DNA from 4 places in the Streptomyces sp. NPDC052020 genome. Region 1 is predicted to be linked to each of the others. Evidence: riboswitches for the same ligand, from Rfam matches in the RefSeq annotation. Region 1 holds a riboswitch; each other region holds the start of a gene.

What was found. Region 1 has a riboswitch for cyclic di-AMP ahead of AB0L74_RS20625 (transglycosylase SLT domain-containing protein). Riboswitches for the same ligand answer to the same signal wherever they lie in the genome.
Region 2: it holds a riboswitch for cyclic di-AMP, as region 1 does, so the genes downstream of both, AB0L74_RS19975 (M23 family metallopeptidase) here and AB0L74_RS20625 (transglycosylase SLT domain-containing protein) in region 1, are expected to answer to the same signal.
Region 3: it holds a riboswitch for cyclic di-AMP, as region 1 does, so the genes downstream of both, AB0L74_RS23485 (transglycosylase family protein) here and AB0L74_RS20625 (transglycosylase SLT domain-containing protein) in region 1, are expected to answer to the same signal.
Region 4: it holds a riboswitch for cyclic di-AMP, as region 1 does, so the genes downstream of both, AB0L74_RS32425 (LysM peptidoglycan-binding domain-containing M23 family metallopeptidase) here and AB0L74_RS20625 (transglycosylase SLT domain-containing protein) in region 1, are expected to answer to the same signal.

Annotation. Positions count from the first base shown of each region.
Region 1 is NZ_JBFAWY010000019.1:40,888-46,330, forward strand. It holds gene AB0L74_RS20610 (ABC transporter ATP-binding protein) at 1-231, opposite strand, end outside; gene AB0L74_RS20615 (DUF2092 domain-containing protein) at 295-1,542, opposite strand; gene AB0L74_RS20620 (polyprenyl synthetase family protein) at 1,854-2,864, opposite strand; cyclic di-AMP (ydaO/yuaA leader) riboswitch at 3,596-3,764, shown strand; gene AB0L74_RS20625 (transglycosylase SLT domain-containing protein) at 3,769-4,260, shown strand; gene AB0L74_RS20630 (HAD family hydrolase) at 4,369-5,187, opposite strand.
Region 2 is NZ_JBFAWY010000018.1:62,432-67,874, reverse strand. It holds gene AB0L74_RS19985 (HPr family phosphocarrier protein) at 104-385, shown strand; gene AB0L74_RS19980 (GntR family transcriptional regulator) at 659-1,354, opposite strand; gene AB0L74_RS19975 (M23 family metallopeptidase) at 1,580-2,365, opposite strand; cyclic di-AMP (ydaO/yuaA leader) riboswitch at 2,378-2,543, opposite strand; gene AB0L74_RS19970 (pitrilysin family protein) at 2,756-4,144, opposite strand; gene AB0L74_RS19965 (pitrilysin family protein) at 4,141-5,443, opposite strand, start outside.
Region 3 is NZ_JBFAWY010000024.1:44,970-50,412, forward strand. It holds gene AB0L74_RS23465 (SurA N-terminal domain-containing protein) at 1-110, shown strand, start outside; gene AB0L74_RS23470 (nucleoside triphosphate pyrophosphohydrolase) at 268-1,251, shown strand; gene AB0L74_RS23475 (cytochrome P450) at 1,340-2,632, shown strand; gene AB0L74_RS23480 (transglycosylase family protein) at 2,813-3,931, shown strand; cyclic di-AMP (ydaO/yuaA leader) riboswitch at 4,114-4,280, shown strand; gene AB0L74_RS23485 (transglycosylase family protein) at 4,285-5,046, shown strand; gene eno (phosphopyruvate hydratase) at 5,330-5,443, shown strand, end outside.
Region 4 is NZ_JBFAWY010000053.1:13,893-19,335, forward strand. It holds gene AB0L74_RS32415 (carboxymuconolactone decarboxylase family protein) at 1-219, shown strand, start outside; gene AB0L74_RS32420 (SGNH/GDSL hydrolase family protein) at 263-1,048, opposite strand; gene AB0L74_RS32425 (LysM peptidoglycan-binding domain-containing M23 family metallopeptidase) at 1,293-2,276, opposite strand; cyclic di-AMP (ydaO/yuaA leader) riboswitch at 2,281-2,437, opposite strand; gene AB0L74_RS32430 (alpha-galactosidase) at 2,746-4,827, opposite strand; gene AB0L74_RS32435 (tyrosine-protein phosphatase) at 5,023-5,443, shown strand, end outside.

The sequences.
Region 1 (5,443 bases):
GGTGACGATGACCGCTCCGCCGGGATCGGTGCGATCCGGTGACGGGGCCGGTGTCCGGTCCGGCGTCCGACCCGGTGCCTGATCCGGCGTCCGCTCCCGGCCGGGGCCCGGCACCCGATCGCGAGCCCGGTCCCGTGCCTGATCCGGCGTCCGCTCCCGGCCCGGGTCCGGCACCCGATCGCGAGCCCGGTCCCGTGCCCGGTCCGGTTCGGTGGCGGGCGGTTCGGCCATCGGCTCCCTCGTTCTCTCCCGGTTGCGTCCGCCGGCGCTGCCGGATGTGGCCGCCGGCGCGGCTCACTTCCGCGCGTCGGCCGCCTTCACCAGTGCCTCCTTGGTGACGGTGCCGGCGTAGACCTTGCCGTCCTCGGTGACCAGGGCGTTGACGAGCCGGGTGCTGAACACCGTGCCGGAGCCGAAGCTCCCGGAGACCTCGTCGCCGAAGGAGCCGAGGAAGCCGCCGACGTCACCGAGGTCACCGAGGCCGCCGCCCCCCGTGGCGGCCGGCAGGCCCTGCCCGCCCGTGTCGAAGGCGGCGATCGTGTTCCAGCCCTCGCCGATGACCTCGATGCCGCCGCGCTCCCCGGCGCGGTCCCCCTCCGTCTTCCGTCCGGTCTCGGGCGCCCGGTCCGTGCCGCCGTCCTCGGTGATCTTCGCGCCCTCGGGCGGGGTGAAGTCGAAGGTCGAGGCGGGCGGCTTGGCGAAGCTGACCTGGGTGAAGCCCGCGTCCACGACGGCGGCACCGCCACCGGCCGGGGTGAGGGTGAACTTCAGCGGCAGCCCGGTCTTCGCGTCCACGGCGACACTGACCGCCCCGATCGTGGAGCCCTCCTGCCGGGGCTTGATCAGCAGCTTGTAGGCGTCCCGGCCGGCGACCTGCGCGGTGCCGTCGACCGTCACCGACGTGGTGTCGTCGACCGCCTTCAGCGCCTCCTCGGTGAGTTCCCGCGGGGTGGCCGGCATCTGCCGGCGCTCCTTCGTCCGCTCGCCGGCGGAGCCGGGGACGGTGGCGTGGTAGACCTCGTTCGACGCGCTGTCGTAGCCCCAGACGTCCTCGCCGTCGTGGATCAGGCTGTACTCGGCCGCGTTCTCCAGCAGCGACAGCTTCTGCCGGTCCGGGCCGTCGGCCGCGACCCGCAGGGTGTGCGTGCCGGACACCAGCTCCGTGAGCCTGGCCGACGGGTCCGCGGCGGAGCCGCCGTCGTCCTGCCCCGGGGAGCCGGAGGCCATGCCGCCCGCCAGCCCGCCCGCCATCCCGTCCACGAGGCCGCCCAGGTCCGGCAGGCCGAGGTCCGTACTGATCTTCACCGTGCCGGACAGCCGCTGCACGTCCGACGTCGCGATCTTCTCGATGAGCTGCTGCGCCGTGATGTCCGGGAGATCGGGATCGCCGGCGTCGGCGAGCGCCGGGACCAGCCCGATCGTCGCCGCCGCGACCCCTGTCACCGCGACGGGGACGACGTACCGCGCGGCCCTGCGCCGCCGGGTCCCCGGTTCCCGGCCCTCGGCCGCGGTCGTGCTGTCGTCGGATGCGTACGGTGCCATGTGTGCCCTACCTCCGTGGTCGGCGGCGGCTGGCCGGGTCGTGTCCTCAGCGTCGTGCGTCCTCGCACCGGTCTCACCGTGAGCCGCCATTCTCACCCGAATCGGTGAGGAGTGGTGATGTCCGCGATCCCCATCTGACCAAATCGGACAGGCGGATTCGTCAGACTGCGGACTCAACTCCGCCTACTGCTGCGGTATGACACGAGGGGACGACGACACCCCCGTCCAGTAGGGGACGCGCCGCCCGCGACCGGCCCCGGGGCGCGCGCCCCGGCTGTCCGGGCCCCAGGCCCCGACGGTCCGGGCCCCGGCTATCCGGCCCGGTGCACCACCGCGTCGCACAGCTCCACCAGGGCCGCCTTCGCCTCGCACTCCGGCAGCGGGGCCAGCGCGGAGCGCGCGTCCTCGGCGTAGCGCACGGTGTCCCGGCGGGCCTGCTCCAGCGCCGGGTGGGCGCGCAGCAGGCGCAGCGCCTCCGCGTGGCGCTCGTCGTCGGACAGGTCGGATTCGAGCAGCTCGCACAGGGCGCGGTCCTCGGCCAGCCCCAGCCGGGCCGCCCGCTCCCGCAGACGGAGTACGGGCAGGGTGGCGATGCCCTCGCGCAGGTCCGTCCCCGGCGTCTTGCCCGACTCGTGGGAGTCGGAGGCGATGTCCAGTACGTCGTCCGCGAGCTGGAAGGCGACGCCGAGCCGCTCCCCGTACTGGGTGAGCACGTCCACGTGCGTCTCGTCGGCCCCGGACATCATCGCGCCGAACCGGCACGAGACGGCCACCAGCGACCCCGTCTTGCCGCCGAGGACATCGAGGTAGTGGTCGACCGGGTCCCGCCCGTCCTGCGGTCCGGCCGTCTCCAGGATCTGCCCGGTGACCAGCCGCTCGAACGCCAGGGCCTGGACGCGGACCGCCTCCGGGCCGAGGTCGGCGAGGATCTGCGAGGCCCGCGCGAACAGGAAGTCGCCGGTGAGGACCGCCACCGAGTTGCCCCAGCGGGTGTTGGCGCTGGCGACCCCGCGCCGCACCGCGGCCTCGTCCATCACGTCGTCGTGGTACAGCGTCGCCAGGTGGGTCAGCTCGACGACGACGGCCGAGGGCACGATGCCCGGGGCGTACGGGTCGCCGAACCGGGCCGCGAGCATCACCAGCAGCGGACGGAAGCGCTTCCCGCCCGCCCGCACCAGGTGCTGGGCGGCCTCTGTGATGAACGGCACTTCGCTTTTGGTTGCCTCGAGCAACCCTTCCTCGACAGCCGCCAGTCCGGCCTGGACATCGGCTTCCAGTGCCTGGTCCCGCACGCTCAGCCCGAACGGCCCGACGACGGTCACGAGGGGTCTCCTGTCTGCTGGTGTCTACTGGCGCTTACACGGTTTGTCGATAGGTCGCTGCCATCACTCAAGTCAGCGTATCCGGTCACGTTTCGATCACCGCTAGCGCCCACCGTTACAGGATGGTCGGTATCGGATCATGACCGGCATGCTTTTGATCAGTCGATATGAGCAGACATGAACCGACACCCCTGAGCCGACACGGCGCGCCGGAGCCGGCCCGGAAGATCCCACCACCGCGACCAACGCCCGGCACCCCGGGAACGTCACCCATCCGGCACCCACCTCCCCTCCGCACCTCCCCATCTCCCTCCGTTCCCCGTCCGCCATCTCCCTCCGTCCCCCGCCCGCCCCGCCTTTCCACTCCGCCTCCCGGTGAGCCCCGGGACACTCGTCACCCGCCGAGCCCCGGCCGGCATCCGCCTCGCTCCCCAGGGTTGGGCATTTGAGGGCTAGTTGGCCCTATTGCCCGTTTTGGCACTCTTCCGGTCTCTCGTGAGTTGGCTCACGCGTCACTCCCGGCGCACGGCCGCCCCGGGCCCGCCGCCTCCCCTTTGCCCCGTAAGCCAGTTGGGTCTGCGCCCCCGCAAAGGATCAAGTACCGCAAACACCCCAGACCAAGGTCAACAGGATCGATAGGTGATTCCTGCACTTGTTTCGGACATGTTCCCTCGCATACCTTCCCGGCCTGTCGGGCGGACGCCGAATCCTGCCGCCGCCCGGACGCACTCACATCGACTCGACCAACTCACGCACGGCAGGAGCGGGGGACCCAGGTAAGTCGCCGCGCCGGTCACCACACCGGAGCGGCTTGGGGTGAAGCCGTGCCCGTCAGGGCCATGGCCGGGCACCTCCCGCCCGAACCCGACAGCTCACCTCGCAGGCGGCAGGAGAGGAATACGTCATGCGCGCAACCGGTCACCTCCGGCCCGCCACCACCGCCCGGCTCGCCCGCAAGCTGGCCCTCGCCGGCACGGGCGCCGCCATACTCGCCCTGCCGCTCGTCGGCGCCACCGGCGCCTCCGCGGCCACCCCGGCCGCCGCGCCGGCGGCCACCACCGCGGCTTCCGCCTACACCAACGACCTCGACGGCTGGATCCGGCAGTCGCTCGACATCATGGCGCAGCAGGGGATTCCGGGGACGTACGACGGCATCCACCGCAACGTCATCCGCGAGTCGTCCGGCAACCCGTACGCCATCAACAACTGGGACTCCAACGCCGCCGCGGGCACCCCGTCCAAGGGCCTGCTCCAGGTCATCGACCCGACGTTCCAGGCGTACCACGTGCCCGGCACCTCGTGGGACCCGTACGACCCGGTCGCGAACATCACCGCCGCCTGCAACTACGCGGCCCACCGGTACGGCTCGATCGACAACGTCTTCGGACCGTACTGATCCGCCGCGGGGCCCCGGCGCGGGACCGCGCTCCCGGTCCGCGCCGCCGGGCCGCCCCGCCGCACCGTGCCGCTGAACGGCGCCGGCGAAGGGCACCGCCGAACAGTGTCACCGAACGGGGCTGGCCGAAAACAGTCGTTCGAGGACGACGGCGATGCCGTCGTCCTCGTTCGACGCCGTGACCTCGTCGGCGACCGCCTTGAGGTCGGGGTGGGCGTTGGCCATCGCGACGCCGCGCGCCGCCCAGTCGAACATCGGGATGTCGTTGGGCATGTCCCCGAAGGCGATGGTCTGCCACGGGCTCAGGCCGAGACGCCCGGCGGCCAGCGCGAGCCCGGTCGCCTTGGTGATGCCGCACGGCTGGAGCTCGACGGTGCCCGGCCCCGACATGGTGACCGTCGCCAGCGAGCCGACCACCGCGCGCGCGGTCTCCGCCAGCTCGTCGTCGGACAGCTCGGCATGGCGCAGCAGCACCTTGCTGATGGGCGCGCACCACAGCTCGTCGCGCCGGTCGATCCGCACCGCGGGCAGGGTCGGGTGCGGCATCAGGTACCCGGGCTCGATGAGGGTGAGCCCGTCGACACCGTCCTGGTCGACGGCGGCGTAGACCTGCCCCACCTCCGCCTCGATCTTGCCGAGCGCGGTCTCGGCCAGCTCCCGGTCCAGCGTGACCGACCACAGCAGGCGGCCGGCGCCGGCGTCGTACAGCTGCGCCCCCTGTCCGCACACCGCCAGCCCGGTGCACCCCAGGTCCTCGAGCAGCGACCGCACCCTCGGCGCCGGGCGGCCCGTGACCACCAGATGCCGGGCGCCGGCCTCGGCCACCCGCGCGAGGGCCGCGCGCGACCGGTCGGAGACGGTGTCGTCGCCGCGCAACAGCGTTCCGTCCAGGTCAGTGGCGATGAGTGCATATGCAGAGCGGTCCATGATCAGAGAATACGGACAACCCGCCCCGTCGTTTCACCGTCGAACCGGCCGATCCGCGACGCGCCCCGACAGGCCCTCGGGCGGCGTGCGTTGGGTCGTCCGGCTGCCGGGCGGGCCGCACCCGCCGTACGGCGGAACGCGGCCCCGGACCCCCGGAGGGAGGGAACCGCGTGTCCGAAAGCTGACGCATCACCGGCTGCGCACCGTTGAGGGCCTCTGCACCGGTTGGCAACAACATCTTCCGCTACCTACCGTC
Region 2 (5,443 bases), on a different contig from region 1:
CGGTCCGGCGCCCCGCGGGGGCGGTCGCACGACCGCCCCGGGCATGCTTCACGATGTGGGAAACTGGTCTAGACAACCCTGAACACCTGAAGGGCAGCATCACATGGCTGAGCGCCGCGTCAACGTCGGCTGGGCCGAGGGTCTCCACGCCCGCCCCGCCTCCATCTTCGTCCGAGCCGCCACGGCCACAGGCGTCCCGGTGACGATCGCCAAGGTCGACGGCAACCCCGTCAACGCGGCCTCCATGCTGGCCGTCCTCAGCCTGGGCGCGCAGGGCGGCGAGGAGATCGTCCTGGCGTCCGACGCCGAGGGTGCGGATGCCGCCCTGGACCGCCTGGCGAAGCTGGTCGCGGAGGGGCTGGAGGAGCTCCCCGAGACCGTCTGAGTCGCCTTGCCGGGCACCCTGGTGCCCGGCGACGGAGCCGCGCCCTCTCTCTCGGGGCGCGGCTCTTTCGTTTGGCCCCTGCGGGCGCTTTTTTCGCGCGTGGATGACTCTTCCTCCGACCGCGGGTGTTCGCTCCCCGCGGCAGACGTCCGCTCCCTTGGGGAAATTCCCCTGATTTCCCGCACCGGGGCGCGAAAAAGGGCACCCACACGGAAACGGCAACGAAAAAGAGGCCCGCGGCCGAATATCTCTTCTTTGTATACGGCGCCTGTGTTAATTCCGTGGGCCAGCCGTGTTTACGTGGTGTTGCGAGGTCCTCACAGGCTCGGTCCGTTCGCGCGCGGCGGGCAGGCGCAGCCGGTGCGCGGCCGTCGACCGCTCGGTGTGCTGGGCCGTGAGCACCCGCGCGCGCTCGCTGTCACCGCGCGCCACCGCGTCCACGATCGCGCCGTGCTCGGCCCACAGCTCCACCGGGCCGGACGGCGCCTCCACCACGTACATCCAGGCGATCTTGTGGCGCAGCTGGGCCAGCATCGCGATCAGCGGGGGGCTGCCGGAGGCCTGGGAGAGCGTCTCGTGGAACCAGCCGCCCAGGGAGCGCAGGTCCTCGCTCGCGCCCCGCCTGGCGCGCTCCTGCCCCAGTCTGACCAGGCCCCGCAGCACCTTCAGATGTGCCTCGGTGCGGCGCTGGGCGGCCCGGGCGGCGCCGAGCGGTTCCAGCAGCAGGCGGATCTCCAGCAGGTCGGCGGCCTCCCGCTCGGTCGGTTCCGCGACGCACGCGCCCGCGTGCCGCCGGGTCACCACGAACCCCTCGGCCTCCAGGGTGCGCAGGGCCTCGCGGACGGGAACCCGGGAGACTCCGTAGCGGCGCGCGAGGAGTTCCTCGGTGAGCCGGCTGCCGCGCTCGTGGACGCCGGCGACGATGTCGTCCCGGATCGCCGTGCATACCGAATGCGCCGGAACACGCATGACCGACCTCCGTCTTAATCCCCGTGAAACGTCGACGATGGACGCGTGATGATTGACTGTATGACAGCGGGCCGGAAATTCCGATGGCGGGCCGTAATTCATGGGTATTTTTTGGTCAGCGGGGCCGGGCAATGGGATCGGCGGCGGGGCCGCCGGGTCCCGGAACGCGGAAAAGCCCCGGCCGGGAAGCGGCCGGGGCTCGGGGACGCGGAGGCGTCCGGTGCGTCAGAGGGACACGCCGTGCGCGCGGAGGTAGGCGACCGGGTCGACGTCCGAGCCGTACTCGGGCGACATACGCGCCTCGAAGTGCAGGTGCGGTCCGGTCACGTTGCCGGTGGCGCCGGACAGGCCGATCTGCTGGCCCGCGGTGACGGTCTGGCCCACCGAGACCCCGATGGAGGACAGGTGACCGTACTGGGTGTAGGTGCCGTCGTGCATCTTGAGGACGACCTGGTTGCCGTACGCGCCGCCCCAGCCGGCCTCGACGACCGTGCCGGCGCCGACGGCGTGGACGGGGGTGCCGCTCGCGGCGTGGAAGTCGACGCCGGTGTGGCTGCCGGAGGACCACAGGGAGCTGCCGGCCTGGTAGCCGGTGGAGACGTAGGAGCCGGTGATCGGCATCACGAAGGTGTTCAGGCGCTCGCGCTCGGCCTCGCGGGCGGCGCGCTCCTTGGCCTCGCGGGCCTTCTCGGCGGCCTCCTTCGCCTCCTCGGCGGCCTCCGCGGCCCGCTCGCGCGCGGCCTCCTCGGCCATCTTGCGCAGGGCGGCCTCCTCGGCGGCGTGCCGCTGCGCGGCGGCCTGGGCGTCGATCTGGTCGGCGATGGAGTCACCGATGGTGACGACCGGGGTGAGGCCGGTCTGCTCGGGAGCCGGCTCGGCGGCGAACGCCGGAGCCGCCACGGTGCCGATGACGCCGGTGGTGGTGAGGGCCGCGACCCCCGCCGCGCGGGCGGTGGTGCGCTGCATCCGGCTGGGACGGCGGTGCTTCCCGGCGGCGCGCGTGAACGCCATGTACAGACTGGTCCTTTCCTTCCCTCTCGCCTACCGGGTTAGCTGACGGGTTCGGAGCAGGAAGGTCTCCTACGGACCCCCTCGCTGCGCGCGCGGGCGTCCGATTCACCCCAGGGACTGCGGTTGGGTCCCCGGCTCCCCTGGCTCGCGCCGTACGGGGACTCGGCGATGACTGTCCGGTGCCGCGGATGCGGCGCACTGCCTGACGGACAGCCGGGAAGACGCTAAGGGGGGCGGCTTTCGAATCCCAAACGAAAGACCGTTTTTGTAGCGCATCCCACAGGGCAGACAGGCAACCTCCGCCTCAATTCGGGCATAAGAGGGCCCTGGTGACTTCTCCTCACCAGGGCCCCACGCGCGCGGCGCCGCCGGGCGGGCCCGGCGGGCGGTCTACTCGGCCGCGACGACGCTGACGTCACCGATGCCGAGGGCCTCGACGGGCGCCTTGATCTGCGCGGCGTCACCGACGAGGACGGTCACCAGGCGGCCCACCGGGAAGGCGTTGACGACCGCCGCGGTGGCCTCCACGGTGCCGGTCGCGGCGAGCTGCCGGTACAACTCGGCCTGGTAGTCGTCGGGGAGGTGCTGCTCGACCTGGTCGGCCAGCGTGCTGGCCACGGCCGCGGCGGTCTCGTACTTCAGCGGCGCCACACCGACCAGGTTCCGCACGGCGACGTCGCGCTCGGCGTCGGTGAGCCCCTCCGCGGCGAGCGTGCGCAGCACCGTCCACAGGTCCTCCAGCGCGGGGCCGGTGTTGGGGGTGTCGACGGAGCCGCTGATGGCGAGCATCGCGGCGCCCGTGCCGTCCGGCGCCGACCTCAGGACCTGGCCGAAGGCCCGCACGCCGTAGGTGTAGCCCTTCTCCTCGCGCAGCACGCGGTCCAGGCGCGAGGTGAGGGTGCCGCCGAGGCAGTACGTGCCGAGCACCTGCGCCGGCCACACGCGGTCGTGCCGGTCCGGCCCGGTGCGGCCGATCAGCAGCTGCGTCTGGACGGCCCCGGGGCGGTCCACGATGACGACCCGGCCGGTGTCGTCCGCGACCACCGGGGGCACCGGCCGCGGCTCGGCCGGCGAGCCCGTCCACGCGCCCAGGGTGTCGCCGAGCAGCGCGTCGAGGTCGACGCCGGTCAGGTCGCCGACGACCACGGCGGTGGCCGTGGCGGGGCGGACGTGCCGCTCGTAGAAGGCGCGTACGGCCGCGGAGTCGATGTTCGCGACCGTCTCCTCCGTGCCCTGGCGGGGGCGCGACATGCGCGAGTCGGCCGGGAAGAGCTCCTTGGAGAGCTCCTTGGCGGCCCGGCGGGAGGGGTTGGCCAGCTCGTGCGGGATCTCGTCGAGGCGGTTGCGGACCAGCCGCTCCACCTCGCTGTCGGCGAAGGCGGGCGCCCTGAGGGCGTCGGCGACCAGGCCGAGCGCCTTGGCCAGGCGGGAGGCGGGCACCTCCAGGCTCAGGCGGACGCCCGGGTGGTCGGCGTGCGCGTCGAGGGTGGCGCCGCAGCGCTCCAGCTCGGCGGCGAACTCCTCGGCGGAGTGCTTGTCGGTGCCCTCGGAGAAGGCCCGCGCCATGATGGTGGCGACACCGTCGAGACCGGTCGGCTCTGCCTCCAGGGGCGCGTTCAGCAGCACCTCCACGGCCACGACCTGCTGGCCGGGGCGGTGGCAGCGCAGGACCGTCAGGCCGTTGTCCAGCGTCCCGCGCTCCGGGGCCGGGAACGCCCACGGCTTGGGCTCGCCGGCCTGCGGCTGGGGGTGGAAGTCCATCGTGGCGAGCTCGGTCACTTGGCCGCCTCCTCGTTCTCGTCGGTGGCCTCGGTCTCGGCTTCCGGGGCGATGGGCTCGTAGACGAGCACCGCGCGGTTGTCGGGGCGCAGGCGGGCCTGGGCGATCTCCTGGACCTCCTCGGCCGTCACCTCCAGGACGCGCCGCACGGCGGTCAGGGCGAGCTGCGGGTCGCCGAAGAGGACGGCGAAACGGCACAGTTCGTCGGCGCGGCCGGCGACCGTGCCGAGCCGGTCCAGCCACTCGCGCTCCAACTGGGCCTGAGCGCGCTCCATTTCCTCCGCCGTCGGTCCCCGCTCGGCGAAGCGGGCGAGCTCCTCGTCGATGGCGGCCTCGATGACCGGCACCTCGACGTCGCCGGACGTCTTCACGTCCAGCCAGCCCAGCGAGGGCGCCCCGGCGAGCCGCAGCAGGCCGAAGCCGGCCGCGACGGCCGTGCGGTCGCGGCGCACGAGGCGGTTGTAGAGGCGGGACGACTCGCCGCCGCCCAGGATGGTGAGCGCCAGGTCGGCGGCGTCGCACGCGCGCGTGCCGTCGTGCGGGAGGCGGTAGGCGGCCATCAGCGCCCGGGCCGGGACCTCCTCCTCGACGACCTCGCGCAGCTGCTCGCCGATGACGTCGGGCAGCGAGCCGTCGCGCGGGGCGGGCTTGCCGTCGTGCGACGGGATGGAGCCGAAGTACTTTTCGATCCAGGCGAGCGTCTGCTCGGGGTCGATGTCGCCGACGACCGACAGCACCGCGTTGTTCGGCGCGTAGTACGTGCGGAAGAACTGGCGGGCGTCCTCCAGGGTCGCCGCGTCCAGGTCGGCCATCGAGCCGATCGGGGTGTGGTGGTAGGGGTGGCCCTCCGGGTAGGCGAGGGCGGTCAGCTTCTCGAACGCGGTGCCGTAGGGCACGTTGTCGTAGCGCTGGCGGCGCTCGTTCTTGACCACGTCCCGCTGGTTCTCCATCGACTCGTCGTCGAGGGCGGTCAGCAGGGAGCCCATGCGGTCGGCCTCCAGCCAGAGGGCGAGCTCCAGCTGGTGGGCGGGCATGGTCTCGAAGTAGTTGGTGCGCTCGAAGCTGGTGGTGCCGTTGAGCGAGCCGCCGGCGCCCTGCACCAGCTCGAAGTGGCCGTTGCCCTTCACCTGGGCGGAGCCCTGGAACATGAGGTGCTCGAAAAGGTGAGCCAGGCCGGTGCGCCCCTTGACCTCGTGCCGGGAGCCGACGTCGTACCAGAGGCACACCGCCGCGACCGGGGTCAGGTGGTCCTCGGAGAGCACCACGCGCAGGCCGTTGGCCAGGCGGTGCTCGGTCGCT
Region 3 (5,443 bases), on a different contig from region 1:
TCAACCCGCGCTACGGCACCTGGGACGCCGACAAGAGCAGCCGCGCCGACGTGAAGACGCCATGGCTGCGCGACGTGTCCGCGGCGGGCGCCGGGCAGACGGCCTACTAGCCGGCGGCCGGGCGGAGGGCCTCGCCGGCCCGCCCGGCCGCCGCGCCGGCCCTCCCGCGCACCCTGTGGACAACCCGGAGGCGCCCGGCGCCCGTGCGGCCCCGGGCGCCTGTGGACGACGCGCGGCCCCGTCGGCGGTGTGCGTTACGTTCGGAGCGTGAACGCAACCAGCTCCGCAGCCGTCCCCGACCCCGGCCGTATCGTTCTGCTCACCACCAGTCACCGCGTCGCCCCCGGCCTGCTGTCCTGGCCCGCCTGGCAGGCTCTGCGCGGGGCCGACCGCGTGCTGTGCGCGGACGGGGCACACCCGCAGCTGCCGTATCTGCGCGAGGCGGGGATAGCCGTCGACGAGGCGACCCCCACCGCCGAGGACCTGGTCGGCGCCTGCGCCGGGGGGCGTACGGTCGTGGTGGTGGCCACCGGCGAGGGCGAGCCGGCCCTCACCGACGGCCTGGCCCGGCTCGCCGGATCCGGCCGCGTCCGCATGCCCGAGCTGGAGCTGCTGCCCGCCTCCTACGACCTGCCGGGCGCCCGCCTGCTCGACCTCGTGCAGGTCATGGACCGCATCCGCGCCGAGTGCCCCTGGTCGTCCGAGCGGACCCACGAGGGCCTGGCGAAGTACGCCATCGAGGAGGCGTACGAGCTGGTCGAGGCCATCGAGGACGGCGACCGCGAGGAGTTGCGCGAGGAGCTCGGCGACGTCCTGCTCCAGGTCGTCTTCCACGCGCGGATCGCCGAGGAGGATCCGCAGGCCCCCTTCTCCGTCGACGACGTGGCCGCCGGCATCGTCGCCAAGCTGATCCACCGCCATCCGCACGTCTTCGGGGACGCCACGGCGACCACTCCCGAGGAGGTCAAGGAGCACTGGCTGCGCACCAAGGCGGTCGAGAAGCGGCGCACCTCCGTCACGGAGGGCATCCCGCTCGGCCAGCCCGGTCTGGCCCTCGCGGCGAAGCTGGCGTCCCGGGTCCGCACGGCCGGGCTCGACGTGCCGCTCCCGGCGGGGGAGGGCATCGGCTACGAGCTGCTGGCGCTGGCGGTGCGCGCGGAGGCGGCCGGGGTGGACCCCGAGGCGGCCCTGCGCAGCGCGGCCCGCGCGTACCGGGACGCGGTACGGGCCGCCGAGGGGGTGGCCGGCTAACGCCCCCGGGGGGCGTGGGAGCGCGTCGCCAACGCGCCGCCCCACCCCTCGCCCGGCGCTCCCGCACCCCCGCCGATACGGTCGGGGGGTGACCGACCAGCCCCACCGCACCACCCCGTCCCCCGCCCCGTCCGGGCCCGCCCCCGCCCTCTTCACCTGGGAGTTCGCCGCCGACCCCTACCCCGCCTACGCCTGGCTGCGCGAGCACGCCCCCGTGCACCGGACCACGCTGCCCAGCGGGGTGGAGGCATGGCTGGTCACCCGGTACGCCGACGCCCGGCAGGCGCTCGCCGACAACCGCCTCTCCAAGAACCCGGCGCACCACGCCGAGCCCGCGCACGCCAAGGGCAAGACCGGCATCCCCGGCGAGCGCAAGGCGGAGCTGATGACGCACCTGCTCAACATCGACCCGCCGGACCACACCCGGCTGCGCCGCCTGGTGAGCAAGGCGTTCACGCCCCGCCGCGTCGCCGAGTTCGCCCCCCGCGTGCAGGAGCTCGCCGACCGGCTCATCGACCGGTTCGCGCCCGCGGGAGAGGCCGACCTCATCCACGAGTTCGCCTTCCCGCTGCCCATCTACGCCATCTGCGACATGCTCGGCGTTCCCCGTGAGGACCAGGACGACTTCCGCGACTGGGCGGGCATGATGATCCGCCACCAGGGCGGCCCCCGGGGCGGGGTCGCCCGCTCGGTGAAGAAGATGCGCGGGTACCTCGCCGACCTCATCCACCGCAAGCGCGAGGCGCTGCCGCCCGAGCCCGGCCCCGGCGAGGACCTGATCTCCGGCCTCATCCGCGCCTCCGACCACGGCGAGCACCTCACCGAGAACGAGGCCGCGGCGATGGCGTTCATCCTCCTGTTCGCCGGCTTCGAGACGACCGTCAACCTCATCGGCAACGGCACCTACGCCCTGCTCACCCACCCCGGGCAGCGCGCCCGCCTCCAGCGGTCCCTCGCCGCCGGGGAACGCGGCCTGCTGGAGACCGGCGTCGAGGAACTCCTGCGCTACGACGGGCCGGTGGAGCTGGCCACCTGGCGGTTCGCCACCGAGCCGCTCACCCTCGGCGGGCAGGACATCGCACCCGGCGACCCGGTCCTCGTCGTCCTCGCCGCCGCGGACCGGGACCCGGAGCGCTTCGCGGACCCGGACACCCTCGACCTCGCCCGCCGGGACAACCAGCACCTCGGGTACGGCCACGGCATCCACTACTGCCTCGGCGCCCCGCTGGCCCGGCTGGAGGGCCAGACCGCGCTGGCCACGCTCCTGACCCGTCTGCCCGACCTGCGTCTGGCGGCAGATCCGGCCGACCTGCGCTGGCGCGGCGGGCTCATCATGCGGGGCCTGCGCACGCTGCCCGTGACGTTCACACCCGCCCCCTGACCGGCCCGCGAACCGACCGGCCGCCACCAAAAGGTGACAGCCGTTCACCTCTGTGATCTTCGTGTGATCTACGCGGCATGAACTTGTGACAAGTGATCGTATGCCTATACGTTCACGGATCAGCGCGGCGCCCAGCGTCACCCGCCGCGCGGTCCCTGTCGTCTCGCGAAAGGTCTCCGCATGCTCTCCGGGAACGGTCGTCACCGCCGCCCCCGCCAGGCTCCGGCCCTCGTGGTCGCCGCCGGAGTGACCGGCTCCGCCATCGCGATCCCGCTCCTGGGGGCCTCCGGCGCAAGCGCGGCCGACGGTACGACCTGGGACCGGGTCGCCGAGTGCGAGACCGGCGGCGCCTGGAGCGAGAACAGCGGCAACGGCTACTACGGCGGTCTGCAACTCACCCAGGACGACTGGGAGAAGTACGGCGGACTCGCCTACGCGTCCAGCGCCGACCAGGCCAGCCGTTCCCAGCAGATAAGAATCGCCGAGAAGGTGCTCGCCGCCCAGGGCATCACCGCCTGGCCGACCTGCGGTCTGCTGGCCGGCCTGAGCGGTGGTGCCGGGTCGGCCGCCGGCGGCACGGGCCTCGCGGACGGCGCGTCCTCCGCGTCCCCGGACGCGTCCGGCGGACCGGACGGCACGACGTCCACCGAGTCCACCGATTCGCCCGAATCATCCGGTTCGTCGAGCTCGTCGGGGTCTTCCGACTCGTCCTCCTCCGCGGATCCGTCCGCGTCGCCGGACTCCTCCGCCGGCTCCGCGGAATCCGAAAGCTCCGCATCTTCCGAATCCTCCGGAACACCCGAATCATCCTCTACGCCACCCCGCTCCGGCCCTTCTGACGCGCCGTCGAACACGGGGGACGAATCGCCGAAGCCGGACACAATAGCTGATTCCGCTTCCGGTGGCGCCTCCGGCTCCACCCGGGCTCCGGCCGCCCCCGAAGGCGGCGGATCGGGCAACTCCGGCCAAGAGGGCGCCATTTCCGGCCTGACGGACACCGGGTCGTCCGGCGGCGGCCGCCATCGCGGCACCAGCGCCGACGAGAACCCCGCCGACCGCCGCGGCGGTGCCTCCTCCGGGCGGCACGCCTCGCGCGGCGAGGAGGCCGCGCGCGAGGCCGTCGACGGCTCCTATACCGTCCGCCGCGGCGACAGTCTGTGGGCCATCGCCGACTCCCTCGACCTCGGCGGCGGTTGGCAGGGGCTGTACGCCGGCAACAAGGAGACGATCGGCGCCGACCCGGACCACATCCTTCCCGGTCAGAAGCTTGCGGTCACGGCCGAAACGGGCGAAAAGTAGCGGGAGTTCGCGCCCGGGTTCGGGGGTGATGTCCGTTATAAACGCGGTGAGAGATAGGTCTCAGAAGCCCTGATCGTCTTTGAAATTCCGTCGGTTCCCTGCCTACGGTCGTGATCGCTCGCCATCGCGGGCCCCGGCTGCCGCAACGCCGAATCCTGCCAGCGGCCGCCCGGGAACAGTCGTCGCGTCACGCGCCGCAGGCAGGAGCGGGGGAACCAAGGTAGGCGCCGCGCCGGGCAGTTGAGCCGGGGCGGCTAGGGGTGGAGCCGAGTCCCGCGAGGGACCCGGCCGGGCAACTCAACCGGCCCGAACCCGACAGCTCACCTCGCAGGCGTCGGTGAGGGGATCGATCCATGCTGTTTTCCGGCAAGGGCAAGCACCGTCGTCCGTCCAAGGCCACCCGCGCCCTCGCGCTCGCCGGTGTCACCGGCGCCGCCGTCGCCGCCCCGCTGATGGCGGCCGGCAACGCCTCCGCCGCCACCGCCTCCGAGTGGGACGCGGTCGCCCAGTGCGAGTCCGGCGGCAACTGGTCCATCAACACCGGCAACGGCTACTACGGCGGTCTGCAGTTCTCCGCCTCCACCTGGGCCGCGTACGGCGGCACGCAGTACGCCGCCACCGCCGACCAGGCCAGCAAGGAGCAGCAGATCGCGATCGCCGAGAAGGTGCTCGCGGGCCAGGGCAAGGGTGCCTGGCCGGTCTGCGGCACGGGCCTGTCGGGCGCCGCGTACACCGGTGGCGGCGCGGCGGCCGGCTCGTCGAGCGGCTCGGACACCGGTTCCGGCGGCTCGGCCGGTTCCTCCGCGGGCTCCACCGCGGGCTCCTCGGCCGGCTCGTCGGCGGCCCAGCCCGAGACCACGACCCGCTCCACCGAGCAGAAGGCCTCCCGCTCCGAGGAGCGCCCGGCCGCCTCCCAGAAGACCGTCACCACCCCGACCGGCGAGAAGGTCCAGAAGGGCGACGGCGAGTACAAGGTCGTCGAGGGCGACACCCTCAGCACCATCGCCGAGAAGCACGACGTCAAGGGCGGCTGGGAGAAGCTGTTCCAGCTGAACGAGGACATCGTCGAGGACGCCGACCTCATCTACCCGGGCCAGCAGCTGCACCTGAAGTAAGGCGCGGCGTCCGGCCCGTCCGGCCCCCTCGCGGCCACCCGCCCCGGTGCGTATCCCCCGTACGCGCCGGGGCGGGCTTTTTTCACCCCGTGTTACCGGCCCGTACGGGGAGACATATTTGTTCCGTTCGGAAACAATTTACTCTCGGTTCTGCCCAACGGGTGGGTGACCGGCTGGCCGATCGCCCGGAGCCGGTTAGGCTCGTCCCGCAGAGCCACACGGTTTCTCTGGCAGAACCGCCGCGGTCCTGCCCACCCGCGTCACATCCAAGAAGGAGATGCTCGTGCCGTCCATCGACGTCGTCGTAGCCCGGGAAATCCTGGACTCCCGAGGCAACCCCACGGTCGAGGTCGAGGTCGGCCTCGACGACGGCAGCACGGGTCGTGCCGCCGTTCCG
Region 4 (5,443 bases), on a different contig from region 1:
GTCACCGACGATCTGGCCGCACGGCTGCGCGCGCGGCTGGGCGAGCCCGCCTTCGTGGAGCTGACGGCCATGGTCGCCGTGGAGAACCTGCGCTCGCGCATCAACGCGGCACTCGGCCTGACCAGCCAGGGGTTCAAGGACTCCTGCGAGCTGGGCGACGCGGCGCGGACGGCTTCCGGGCGTCCCGCGCGGGACGCCCGGCGGTCCGTCGCCGGCTGAGCCGCCCGGGCAGCGGTGCGGCGGGGGCCGGGGCCCCGCCGACTCACGCCACCGCGGCGATCCGCATCCTGATGTCCTCCGGGGACAGCGTCCCCTTGGGCGTCACGTGATCGCCCGAGGACTGGCCGCGCAGCCGCCGCCCGATCCAGGGCACCAGGTATTCGCGGGCCCACTGGACGTCGTCCCGGCGGATGTCGAGGGTGCCGCGGGGCGGCAGCGGCGGCCAGGGCTGCTCCGGGTCGGCCGGCACCGGCAGGCCCAGCACCTGGCCGGCGCGCAGCGCCACGCGCGTGTGTCCCTCGGGCGACAGGTGCAGCCGGTCGGTGTCCCAGGCCCGGCGGTCCTGCACGCTGCGCAGTGACCACAGGTCGAGGACGGGGCAGCCGTAGCGGTCGGCGATGGCCCGGACGTGCCCGTTGTAGGTGGCGATCTTGCCGCGCAGGTGCTTGAGCACGGGCATTCCGCGGGTGTCGAAGCCGGTCGTCACCATGACGGTGCCGGCCGCGGCGCTCAGCGCGGCGACCGCGCGCTCGAAGCGCTCGGCCACCTCGTCGGGGTCGGTGCCGGGGCGGAGAATGTCGTTGCCGCCCGCGCAGAAGGAGATCAGGTCGGGCGCCAGCTCGATGGCCCGGGGCACCTGGTCCGCCACGATCTGGTCGAGCAGTTTGCCGCGCACGGCGAGGTTCGTGTAGGTGAAGTCGCCCTCGGGCCGGCGGTCGGCGAGCAGTACGGCGAACCGGTCGGCCCAGCCGACGAACTTCCCGTCGGGCCCGGGATCGCCGACCCCCTCGGTGAAGCTGTCCCCCACCGCCACGTACGACCCGATCACTGATCTGCTGTCACTCTTCGAATCGTCTGCCACATCGGCCCATCTTTCACCCTGCAATGTGACTTACGCGACCGTAGGAAGGGGTTGACGGGCGGTGAGATAAGCCACTCCTAAAGTGTTGGCCAATTCAGGAATACGGCGGCGCGGCGGGACGTGCGGCGCCGCCGCACTCCGCCGGGGGCGCGCCGAAGGCCGGGCCCCGGGAACGGGGTCCGGCCTTGGGTGTGCGCGAGGGCGCGGGGCGTCAGACGGTGACGCCGTGCGCGCGCAGGTAGGCGATCGGGTCCACGTCGGAGCCGTAGTCCGGCGTGGTGCGGATCTCGAAGTGCAGGTGCGGGCCGGTCACGTTGCCGGTGGCACCCGACAGGCCGACCTGCTGGCCGGCGGTGACGGTCTGGCCGGCGGAGACGGAGAGCGAGGACAGGTGGGCGTACTGGGCGTAGTAGCCGTCGGCGAGCTGGATGACGACCTGGTTGCCGTAGGCGCCGCCCCAGCCGGCGGAGACGACGGTGCCCGCGCCCACGGCCTTCAGGGAGGTGCCGGTCGGGACGACGAAGTCGGTGCCGGTGTGGTAGCCGCTGGACCACATGCTGCCGGTCTGGTGGTACGGCGTGCCGACGGTGCCGCCCGGTACGGGGGAGACGTAGCCGCCGGAGGTGCTCGCGGAGCCGGCGGACTCGGAGGCCGAGCCCTCCGCGGAGGAGGACTGCTCCGTCCGCGCGGACGGCTGCTGCGAGGCGGCGGCCTCGGGGGCGGACGCGGCCGGGGACGGCGCGGACCGCGAAGGCTCGGCGGCCTTCGCGGTACCGGCGGAACTCGCGGACTTCCCGGACGGCGTGGCGGCGCTCGCCTTACCGCCGATGGTCAGCTTCAGGCCGGGGTGGATGAGCGAGGGGTCGTCGCCGACGGCCTCGCGGTTGTCGGCGTAGAGCCGCTTCCAGCCGCCGATGACGTTCTGCTCCTCGGCGATCTTCGAGAGGTAGTCACCGCTCTTCACAGTGTACGTCCGCGCGTCCGGCTTCTTCTCGGCGCTCTTTTCGGCGGTGTTGTCCTGGGCCGCCGAAAGGGACTGGACGGCCTTTCCGGAAACCGGCTGCGCGGGAGCGGCGTGGGCGTTCGCGGCCCCCATGAGAGGCAGGGCGAGCGCCGCGCCACCGGTTCCGGCGATGGCGATGGTACGGGCGAAAAGCTGGGCCTTGGGCCGGCGGTGCTTACCCTTCGCGGGCATGACGAATTCCTCTCCGGCGCCTGCGAGGTGAGCTGTCGGGTGCGGGCTGGAGGTGCCCGGCCGCACCGGGTGCGGCTTTACCCCGAGCCGTTCCGGAGACCGGAACAGGCGGTGGTACCTGTGGGTCCCCCGCTCCTGCCGGGTACGGGTGGTGGGTGAGTGCGGCTCCGGTCGGCGGCAGGATTAGGCGTCCGTCCGGATCGGTGGTGAACGTAAGCGACCAAGACGCACAGGGACAAGCGAGAGGTTGCGGGAAAGGCGTTTCACTTGATCCTTTAAGGGAATGCACGGTCACTCTGCGTGGGATCCACGAGGACCGCATTTCGTGAACGCCCTTGAAAAGGGTGTGGATTACGTGAACATGACGGGCGACGCACGGTCACGGATATGACGCTCCTCACGCGCCGCAGCCCCAGGCCCTCTTATTCCGGAGCGAGTTGGAAGTAAGGCGCTAATTCGGGCAGACGGCTCAGATACGGCGCAGCCGGAGAACCGTCGCATCCAGGTCACCGCGCAGCCCGGTCTGCAGCCCGTGGTGCAACAGCACCGCACCCCGGTGCACTTCGCCCGTTTCGCGGCATTCGTACGATGCTGCCGGGTCGAGTCCGCGCAGCCTGAGCGCCGTGACGGGTTCGCCGTGGTGCTGCGCCTGGAGCCAGGCGAGGACGACGGCGTCGCCGCCGAGCACGTACTGCACGGCGCTCAGACCGCCTCGCGGGGGCCTGAGCCGGTAGAGGTCGCCGCGCTGCACCAGGGGCCGGATCTCCTTGTAGAGGGCCACCCAGTCCCGGGCCTCGGCGAGTTCCGGCCCGGTCCACCGGGTGAGGTCGCCGCCGATGCCGAGCACCCCGGCCATGGCACTGACGAACCGGAATCGCAGACTGCTGACACGGCCGTTGAGCTGCGCGTTCGGGCTGTCGGTGACCCAGGCCGCCATGACCCGGGCCGGGTGGATCTGGCTGAAGCCCGCCTGGATGGCGAGCCGGTCGAGCGGATCGGTGTTGTCCGAGGTCCACACCTGGTCGGTGCGGCCGAGCACCCCGAGATCGATCCGGCCGCCGCCGCCCGAGCACGACTCGAAGGCCACCCCCGGATGGGCCCGGCGCAGCCGGTCCAAGAGGTCGTACACGGCCCGCACATGACCCACCCACAGGCGCTGCGGATACCGGTCGCCGGGCCAGCCCGCGTCGGTGAAGCAGCGGTTGAAGTCCCACTTGACGTAGTCGATGGGCGCGCTGGAGAGGAGGGTGTCGAGCTGCTCCCAGAGGTGTTCCCGAACGTCCTCGCGGGCGAGGTTGAGAACGAGCTGATTACGGAACTCCGTCCGCTTTCGCCCCGCTTGGTACTGCACCCAGTCGGGGTGCGCCCGGTACAGGTCGCTGTCCGGGTTGACCATCTCCGGCTCGACCCAGATGCCGAACCGCATACCGAGGCCGTGCACGTACTCGGCGAGCGGTTTCAGGCCGTCGGGGAAGCGCTCCGCGCTGGGTGTCCAGTCCCCGAGGCCGGCCCGGTCGCCGGTGCGCGCCCCGAACCAGCCGTCGTCGACGACGAACAGCTCGACGCCCAGCTCGGCGGCGCGCCGCGCCAGCGCCCGCTGCTGCTCCTCGCAGATGTCGAATCCGGTCGCCTCCCAGGAGTTGAACAGCACGGGCCGGTCCCGGTCCGCGTCCGGGATGACGTACCGGCGCTGGTAGGCGTGCCAGGCGCGGCTCGCGCCGCCGAAGCCGCCGTCGCTCCACAGCCCGGCGAAGACGGGCGTGGTGAACGTCTCTCCCGGCTCCAGCCGCCACAGCCCCGAGTCGTCGTACCCGGCTCCGCCGGTGATCTGCACCCGCGCGTCGGGGAGCTGGGCCACGGAGATCCGCCAGGACCCCGACCAGCCCAGGGCGCAGCCGTAGACCTCGCCGCGCTCCTCGGTGGCGTCGGTGTCGAGCGCCACCCACGGCAGGTGCTGGTGCCCGGTGTGACCGCGACGGCTGCCGAGGACCTTCTCGCCGTAGGTGAGCGGAGCCCGCACCAGCCGCGACTCGGCGGCCCACCGGCCGTGCAGCTGGGACATCCGCCAGCCGTCGCGCTCGGGCAGGGTCCAGGTGGCGGAGTCGGCGCGCAGCACCTCCACGGCCGCCGGGCCCTCGTTGCGCAGGGTCGTCCAGCGCTCGACGACGCCGGTGTCCTCCCGCATCCGGTAGTGCAGGGTGACGGTGAAGCCCCCGTCCCGGAACCGCAGCCGCAGTTCCCCCTCCTCCCCCCGCTCGCAGCACTCGAAGGCCCACTCCGTCCCGCGCCGCTCCTCGGTCCGCACCGACAGGGCGGGCCGTACGAAGCGGGGGCCGCCCTCGACCGGGTACTCCTCGCGTCCGTCGAGCGCGGACTCGAAGGGCCAGTCCGCGGGCAGCGGCCGGGCGGCGAGTTCCACGGCGTCGGCGAGCGCGATCCGGGGGCCCCAGTGCAGGTGCAGGAGCTCGTCGCGTTCGGTCAGGTGCAGCGCGTAGGCGCCGGCCGGTCCCGAGAGGAGCCAGGTACGGCCGTCATCGGACATCTCCAGCATCAAGCCCCCCACAGATACGGACGCGAACGCGCAATTTCCCACATCATCAGGGGTGGTGCGCCCCGGTGGCAAGGGCGAACCTGGCGCCCCCCGCATGCCTGTGGACAACTCATTGCCCCAGGCAAGGGATGCCGTATCGTCGAGTGGGTGCGCGCGGGCGAGCAGCGCCGGCGGCACGGAGTGGGAGGAGCCCTCGTGACGCAGCAGGTCCCGTCGACCGAACCCGAACTGGCCGGAGTGCGCAACTTCCGTGACGTGGGCGGACTGCCGACGGTGGACGGGCGGCGGGTGCGGTTCGGGGTGCTCTTCCGCAGCGGCCACCTGGCGCACGCGACGGAGGACGACGCCGCGTTCCTCTCCTCCCTGGGCCTGCACACGATCTTCGACTTCCGCAACGCGGCCGACCAGAAGCTGGAAGGCCCGGACGTCGCGCTGCCCGGCGTGCGCAACGTGAACCTCCCGCTGTCCGATCCGGCCGACGGCGCCGAGTTCTGGAAGATGGTCCGCGACGGCGATCTGGACGAGCTGCGGGGCATCCTCGCGGACGGCAAGGGCGCGCAGCGGATGATCGACTCCTACCGCACGATCATCAAGGAGCGGACGGCGGAGCACTCCC